Regions from separate parts of the Bradyrhizobium guangzhouense genome, predicted to be linked through region 2. Evidence: predicted binding sites of a transcription regulator. Region 2 holds the regulator's gene; the other holds the start of a gene.
What was found. Region 2 encodes HrcA, which represses chaperone genes, less so after heat shock. Its sites were predicted from a motif close to GTTAGCACTCNCNNNNNGNGAGTGCTAAC; they were not measured.
Positions count from the first base shown of each region.

Region 1: the regulator HrcA is predicted to act here: its motif matches at 1,684-1,712, upstream of groES (co-chaperone GroES).

Region 1 covers NZ_CP030053.1:2,764,970-2,769,175, forward strand. The annotation lists gene groL (chaperonin GroEL) at 1-1,281, opposite strand, end outside; gene groES (co-chaperone GroES) at 1,327-1,641, opposite strand; gene XH91_RS13270 (usg protein) at 2,035-2,322, shown strand; gene XH91_RS13275 (cupin domain-containing protein) at 2,498-3,049, shown strand; gene XH91_RS13280 (NupC/NupG family nucleoside CNT transporter) at 3,151-4,206, opposite strand, start outside.
Region 2 covers NZ_CP030053.1:184,095-188,300, reverse strand. The annotation lists gene hemW (radical SAM family heme chaperone HemW) at 1-323, opposite strand, end outside; gene rdgB (RdgB/HAM1 family non-canonical purine NTP pyrophosphatase) at 310-945, opposite strand; gene rph (ribonuclease PH) at 957-1,670, opposite strand; gene hrcA (heat-inducible transcriptional repressor HrcA) at 1,853-2,941, shown strand; gene grpE (nucleotide exchange factor GrpE) at 3,041-3,646, shown strand; gene pncA (bifunctional nicotinamidase/pyrazinamidase) at 3,771-4,206, opposite strand, start outside.

The DNA.
Region 1 (4,206 bases), 2.6 Mb from region 2:
CTTGAGCTGCTCGGAAGCACGGAGCAGGGCGACGCCGCCGCCCGGGACGATGCCTTCCTCGACAGCCGCGCGGGTCGCATGCATCGCGTCATCAACGCGATCCTTGCGCTCCTTCACCTCGACCTCGGTCGCACCGCCGACGCGGATCACCGCGACGCCGCCAGCGAGCTTGGCGAGACGCTCCTGGAGCTTCTCACGGTCGTAGTCCGAGGTGGTCTCCTCGATCTGCGCCTTGATCTGGGCCACGCGCGCCTCGATGTCGGCCTTCTTGCCGGCGCCGTTGACGATCGTGGTGTTCTCCTTGTCGATCATCACCTTCTTGGCGCGACCGAGCATGTTGAGCGTGACGTTCTCGAGCTTGATGCCGAGATCTTCCGAGATCGCCTGGCCGCCGGTCAGGATCGCGATGTCCTGCAGCATGGCCTTGCGGCGATCGCCGAAGCCCGGAGCCTTGACGGCCGCGACCTTCAGGCCGCCGCGCAGACGGTTCACGACCAGGGTCGCGAGCGCCTCGCCTTCGACGTCTTCAGCAACGATCACGAGCGGCTTGCCGGTCTGAACGACGGCCTCGAGCAGCGGCAGCAGCTCGTTCAGCGAGGAGAGCTTCTTCTCGTTGATGAGGATGTAGGCGTCGTCCATCTCAACGCGCATCTTGTCGGCGTTGGTAACGAAGTAGGGCGAGATGTAGCCGCGGTCGAACTGCATGCCCTCGACGACGTCGAGCTCGGTCTCGAGCGACTTGGCTTCCTCGACGGTGATGACACCCTCGTTGCCGACCTTCTTCATGGCGTCGGAGAGGAACTTGCCGATCTCCTGGTCGCCGTTCGCCGAGATGGTGCCGACCTGGGCGATCTCGTCGTTCGAGGTGACCTTCTTGGAGTTCTTCTGCAGGTCCGCAACCACGGCCTCGACCGCGAGGTCGATACCGCGCTTGAGGTCCATCGGGTTCATGCCGGCGGCAACCGACTTGGCGCCTTCCTTCACGATCGCCTGGGCGAGCACGGTGGCGGTGGTGGTGCCGTCGCCGGCCGCGTCAGCGGACTTGGAGGCGACTTCGCGCACCATCTGCGCGCCCATGTTCTCGAACTTGTCCTCGAGCTCGATCTCCTTGGCGACGGTGACGCCGTCCTTGGTGATGCGGGGAGCGCCGAACGACTTGTCGAGCACGACGTTGCGGCCCTTCGGACCGAGCGTGACCTTCACCGCATTGGCGAGAACGTCGACGCCGCGCAGCATCTTGTCGCGCGCTTCAACCGAGAATTTGACTTCTTTGGCTGCCATCTGGATTTTTCCTTGAGATGTATGACTGGAGGGAGAGAGGGGCTCTTAGGCCGCCTTCTTCTTGGAAGCGGGGACGTCGAGGACGCCCATGATGTCGCTTTCCTTCATGATCAGCAGGTCTTCGCCGTCGATCTTGACTTCGGTGCCCGACCACTTGCCGAACAGCACGCGGTCGCCGACCTTCAGGTCGATCGGAACCAGCTTGCCGGCTTCGTCGCGGCCACCCGGGCCAACGGCGACGACTTCACCCTGGGAGGGCTTTTCCTTGGCAGTGTCGGGGATGATGATGCCGCCGGCGGTCTTCTCTTCTGCGTCGATGCGCTTGACCACGACGCGGTCGTGAAGCGGACGGAATTTCATGCAGCTCTCCTAAGCATTTGCACGAGTTGATGATTTCAACGTGTTAGCAATCTGCACCGGCGAGTGCCAGAGCAGGCTGAGCTGAAATAGGGCAGGAAATTTGCGGGGGCAAGGGCTTCTAGCAGAAAAATCGGCACTCTGAAGGCCTGTCTGCCAAATCTCTTGACCATCGTTAACCGATCTCGTGCTGGTGCCCTCTCGGGGCCGTATTAGCACGGGGCCGGCTCTGCTGCTAAAGCATTGAATTTCAACAGCTTGTTAAACTTTTGGGCTTGAGATGGATTGTCAGTTTGCGTCACATTTCTCTCATGTGAGCGCATCTCCATCGGGTGGCTCGTAGCTCGCGTACCCGGAAAGCCGCCCCCTGAATGCGCTCCTGCAAAGGAGGTTGGCATGGGACTGCGGGTTGGGGGCGTTTCCGAGGACTTCCGGAAACAGATGCTGGGCTACGGGCTGACGACGGCGCAAATTCTCTATCGGATGCCGGATCATCCCTCGCTGCTCCAGACCTATGTCTGGCAGAACTACGACATGTTTCCGAAATTCCCGGCGCTCAGCGACTTCCTCGCGTTTTGGACCGAGAAGCTCGATGGCCCGCTGCATTCGGTGACGGTGGCGCACTCCAAGCTGATCAAGCCGGCCGAGCTGCGCGCGATCGACGGCGTGTTCCGATTGCATTGAAGATGCGTAGGGTGGATTAGCCCTGTAGATGCGCGACGCGCATCTACTCGGCGTAATCCACCTCTTTGCTCTCCACGTGTGGGAGGAGAAGTGGTGGATTACGCCTTCGGCTAATCCACCCTACGAATGCGCATTTCGTGCTAGCCTCTCGCCACAACAACAGGGAGGCCGGCCCATGGCCAAGAAAGCCAACAAGAAAGCAAAATCGCGCAGCGCAGCCCAGACCGCGGTGAAAAAGCGGAGCGCCGCGAAGTCCGTTGCGCGATCCTCCGCGCGCAAACCGGTGAAGTCGAAAGCCCGCGCAACGCCTACCAAGGCCGCGACGAAGAAGCCCGCCCGCCCCAGGCAGCGCATCGCCATCAGCCATCACCGCGAGGAAGATTTCAAAGCCGACGGCCTGCGCGCCTACGCCAAGTATCGCGACCTCGGCATCGCCGCTGCCAGCCACGGCCTCGCGCAGGCTCACGTCATCCGCCTGCAAGGCCCCTGCGATCCCGTCGAGGTGTCGAAACTGCACTTCCACGACGTCGACTTCCAGATGGTCTACGTGCTCAAGGGCTGGGTGAAGACCTGCATGGACGGGCAGGGCGAGACGATGATGAGAGAAGGCAGCGCCTGGACCCAGCCGCCGAAGATCAAGCACATGATTTTGGATTATTCTGATGACGTCGAGCTGCTGGAAGTGATTTTGCCGGCGGAGTTCAAGACGGTGGAGTTGAAGGCGTAGGCTTTCTCCTCGTCATTGCGAGCGAAACGAAGCAATCCAGCAATGCATCCGCGGAGACAGTCTGGATTGCTTCGCTTCGCTCGCAATGACGGCAGAGAGACCTACGTCAACACCCCCACGATCGCGCCCATCAGGCACGTCGTCAGCGTCCCCGACACGATCGACTTCAGCCCGAGCGCGTTGATCTCCTCGCGCCGCTCCGGCGCCATCACGCCGAGGCCGCCGATCATGATGCCGAGGCTGGCGAAATTGGCGAAGCCGCACATCGCGTAGAGCATGATCAGGCGCGAGCGCGGATCGAGCGTATCGGGCGGCAGCTTCGAGAAGTCGACATAGGCGACGAGCTCGTTGAGCACTGTCTTGGTGCCCATCAGGCTCCCGGCGGTGATCGCCTGGTCCCAGGGCAGTCCCATCAGCCAGCAGACCGGCGCCATGATCAGACCCAGCAGGCGCTGCAGCGAGATCGCGGCGCCGCCGACCGCAGGCAGCAGCCCGAGCACCGCATTGGCGAGATAGACCAGCGCCACCAGCACCAGCAGCATCGCGACGATGTTGATCAACAGCTCGATGCCCGCGCTCGTGCCTTTCACGATCGCGTCCATGGTGCCGGAGACTGCCATCTCCGGATCCTCCAGCGACCCGCCGGTACGCTTGTCTGACGTCTCGGGGATCATGATCAGGCTGACGAGGATCGCGGCCGGCGCGCCCAGCACGGAGGCGATGACGAAATGCGCGGCCGCGTCGGGAATGAGAGGCGCAAGCAGCGTCGCATAGAGCACCAGCACGGTGCCGGCGATGCCGGCCATGCCGCCGGTCATCACCAGAAACAATTCGCTGCGCGACATCTGCGCCAGATACGGCCGCACGAACAGCGGCGCCTCGACCATGCCGAGGAAGATGTTGGCGGCGGTCGAGAGCCCGACCGCGCCGCCGACGCCCAGCGTGCGCTCCAGCAGCCAGGCCATGCCGCGCACGATTGGCGGCAGCACGCGCCAATAGAACAGCAGCGTCGTCAGCACGCTCATCACCAGCACGATCGGCAGGGCCTGGAACGCGAGGATGAAATCGGCGCCGGGCACTTTCAGCTCGAAGGGCAGGGCGCCGCCGCCGACATAGCCGAACACGAAGGAGGAGCCGGCGCGCGAGGCCGCGGAGAT
Region 2 (4,206 bases):
TCGACGCTGGTGGGATTCGCTTCCAGGGTAACTTCGACATCCTTGGCGACGGTCCAGTGCTTGCCGATCGCATCGAGCACGGCGCCGACGGTGGCCGGCTGCATCAGCGAGGGCGTGCCGCCGCCGAGGAAGATCGACGTGACCTCGCGGCCGGGGGCGCGCGCGGCGGTCGTCGCGATCTCACGTGCAAAGGCAGAAGCAAAGCGCGTCTCATCGATCGCGGCGTGGCGGACATGGCTGTTGAAGTCGCAATAGGGGCACTTCGACAGGCAGAACGGCCAGTGCACGTAGACGCCGAACGCATCCTTGTTAGCGCGGCTCAAGGCAGATCTCCGCCAGTTTCACGAAGGCGCGGGCGCGGTGCGACAGGCCGAGGCCGAGTGGCGGCAGGCCATGCTTCTCGATGCTTTCCATCTCGCCGAAGGTTCTGATGTGACCGTCGGGCAGGAACATCGGATCGTAACCGAAGCCGGCATTCCCGCGCGGCGGCCACACCAGCGTGCCGTCGACGCGCGCCTCGACCTCTTCGAGATGATGATCGGGCCAGGCGACGCAGAGCGCGGAGACGAAATGGGCCTTGCGCTTGTCCGCCGTGGTGGCGCCGCGCTCCTGCAACAGGCGCTCGATCTGCGCCATCGCCGCGGCGAAATCCTTGGAAGGTCCTGCCCAGCGCGCGCTATAGATGCCCGGTGCGCCGTCGAGTGCGTCGACCACGATGCCGGAATCATCGGCGAAGGACGGCAGGCCAGTGGCCTGCGCCGCGGCGATCGCCTTGATCGCGGCGTTGCTGCGGAAGTCGTTGCCGGTTTCGTCGGGCTCGCCCAAGCCGAGCTCACCGGCGGACACCACCTCGATGCCGTGAGGCGCGAGCAGCTCCTTCATCTCGGCGAGCTTGCCGGGATTGTGGGTCGCGATGACGAGCTTTCCGGTGATTCGGCGGTGCATGGGCCTATTGACTACGCGACAGCCAGTTTCTGCAAGTCGACCAGACGCGCGATGCCTTTTTGCGCCAGCGCGATCAGCTTCAGGAACTCGTCTTGCGTGAACGGCTCGCGTTCCGCTGTGCCCTGAACCTCGATGATGCGGCCATCGCCGGTCATGACGAAATTGGCGTCGGTCTCGGCTTCCGAATCCTCGGCATAGTCGAGATCGAGCACCGGCGTGCCGTTGTAGATGCCGCAGGAGATCGCGGCGACGTTGTCGCGCATCACGTTGGCCTTGACCATGTTGCGCGCTTTCATCCAGGCGATGCAGTCGGCAAGCGCGACCCAGGCGCCGGTGATCGAGGCGGTGCGGGTACCGCCATCGGCCTGGAGCACGTCGCAATCGACCGTGATCTGGCGCTCGCCGAGCGCTTCGAGATCGACGATGGTGCGCAATGAGCGGCCGATCAGACGCTGGATCTCGACGGTGCGGCCGCTCTGCTTGCCGGCGGCGGCCTCGCGGCGGGTGCGTTCGGAGGTCGCGCGCGGCAGCATGCCGTATTCGGCGGTGACCCAGCCGCGGCCCTGGCCCTTCAGCCACGGCGGCAGGCGGTCTTCCAGGGTGGCGGTGACGAGCACATGGGTGTCGCCGAATTTCACGAGGCAGGAGCCTTCCGCATATTTGACCACGCCACGCTCCAGCGTCACGGGGCGCAATTCGTCGGGCGCACGGCGGCTTGGCCGCATGGGAAATCCTCCAGAACTCATGAGGTCTAGAACACGGGGTAGGGCTGTTCGCGGTGCTTGTAGGTGGGGTCAGGGTGGGCAGCAAGGCTTTTTCACCCCCTGATATCCACCCCGCAAACGCCACGCTTGTCAGAAGCATCCAGGATGGACAAATTATGAGCATCTAAGAGGAGTTACCGTCTGTGGCCCATCATGATCCGATCCATGTGATCGCGCCGCGCGCAGGCCTCGCCCAGCTCAACGAGCGTTCCCGCGACATCTTTCGTCAAATCGTCGAAAGCTATCTCGCGACCGGTGAGCCGGTCGGCTCGCGCAACATTTCCCGCCTGATCGCGATGCCGCTGTCGCCGGCCTCGGTCCGCAACGTCATGGCCGATCTGGAACAGCTCGGGCTGATCTACGCGCCGCACACCTCGGCCGGCCGGTTGCCCACGGAACTCGGCCTGCGTTTCTTCGTCGATGCCCTGATGCAGGTCGGCGATCTCAACGAGGCCGAGCGGCAGTCGATCCAGAGCCAGCTCGCCACCGTCGGTCACGCCCAATCCGTCGAGGCGGCGCTGGATCAGGCGCTGACCCGGCTCTCCGGGCTGACCCGCGCGGCCGCGGTGGTGCTGACGCCCAAATCCAATGCGCGGCTGAAACACATCGAATTTGTCCGGCTGGAACCGGAAAAGGCGCTGGTGATCCTGGTCGGCGAGGATGGCCAGGTCGAAAACCGCGTGCTGACGCTGCCGCCGGGAGTTCCCTCCTCGGCGATTACCGAAGCCGGCAACTTCCTCAATGCCCGGATCCGCGGCCGTACGCTCGCGGAAGCACGGCTCGAGCTCGAAACCGCGCTTGGCGAGGCTCGCGCCGAGCTCGATCAATTGACGCAAAAGGTGATTTCGGCCGGGATCGCGAGCTGGTCGGGCGGCGAGAACGAGGACCGCCAGCTCATCGTCCGCGGCCACGCCAATCTGCTGGAGGATCTGCACGCGCTGGAGGACCTCGAGCGCGTCAGGCTGCTGTTCGACGATCTCGAGACCAAGCGCGGCGTGATCGACCTGCTCGGGCGCGCCGAAACCGCTGAAGGTGTCAGGATCTTCATCGGCAGCGAGAACAAGCTGTTTTCGCTATCGGGCTCCTCCACCATCATCTCGCCCTATCGGGATGCCGCAGGCCGCATCGTCGGTGTTTTGGGCGTGATCGGGCCGACCCGGCTGAATTATGCCCGCGTGATCCCGACCGTGGACTACGCCGCTCGCATCGTCAGTCGCCTGCTGGGGGGCTGACCGGCATTTGAGCCGATCACGGGCGCTTGATTTTCAGCGCCCGAAGCACGATATCCGGGCCAGAAAACCTCCCCTTGAGACGAGTTCGAGAAGCAGCCGATGACCGATCCAACCCGGCAACCCGAAGACACGACTGCCGCGACCGGCGAGCCCGTGGTGTCGAAGCCCTACATCATGCCCGACGACCCCGAGCCGGGCTCGGTCGAGCTGTTGCAGAAGGAAGCCGCCGAGGCGCGCGACCGCATGCTGCGGACGCTGGCCGAGATGGAAAATCTGCGCAAGCGCACCGCCAAGGAAGTCGCCGATTCCAAGCTCTACGGCATCACCGGCTTTGCCCGTGACGTGCTCGACATCGCCGATAATCTCCAGCGCGCGCTCGATGCCGTTCCGGCCGAAGCGCGGGCGGCGGCCGATCCCGGCCTGACCGCGCTGATCGAGGGCGTCGAGCTCACCGAGCGTTCGCTGCTCAACGCGCTGGAAAAGCACGGCGTGAAGAAGCTCGATCCGCAAGGCCAGAAGTTCGATCCGAACTTCCATCAGGCGATGTACGAAGTGCCTGATGCATCGGTGCCCGCGGGAACCGTCGTGCAGGTCATGCAGGCCGGCTACACCATCGGCGAGCGCGTGCTGCGCCCGGCGCTGGTCGGCGTCGCCAAGGGCGGCGCGAAGGCTGCGCCTGCGGCGAACAGCAACGAAGCGAACTGAGCGGCGTTAAGCCGCGTCCTGAAAATTGAAGATGTCATTCCGGGCGATGCGAAGCATCGAACCCGGAATCTCGAGATTCCGGGTTCGGCTCTGCGAGCCGCCCCGGAATGACTGCGCGATAACCTTACGCGCTGACCGCGATATCCGACGACTGAATCCGCTTCACGCCGGCCTTGGCCATGTCGGCCCAGGCCTTTGCCAGCGAGCCCTGCGTGTCGATGCCGCGGCAGGCGTCTTCCACGACATAGACTTCAAAGCCCGCCTTGCGCGCATCGAGCGCGGTCCAGGCGACACAGAAATCCGTCGCGAGACCGGCAACGAAGACGCGCTTGATCTTGCGCGACTTCAGATAGGCGGCAAGGCCCGTCGTTGTCTTGCCGTCGGCTTCGAGGAACGCCGAATAGCTGTCGACGTCCTTGTGAAAGCCCTTGCGGATGATGAGCTCGGCCTGCGGGATCGAGAGATCCTTCGAGAGCGAGGCGCCATCGGTGCCCTGCACGCAATGGTCGGGCCACAGCACCTGCTTGCCGTAGGGTAGGTCGATGGTCTCGAACGGCTTC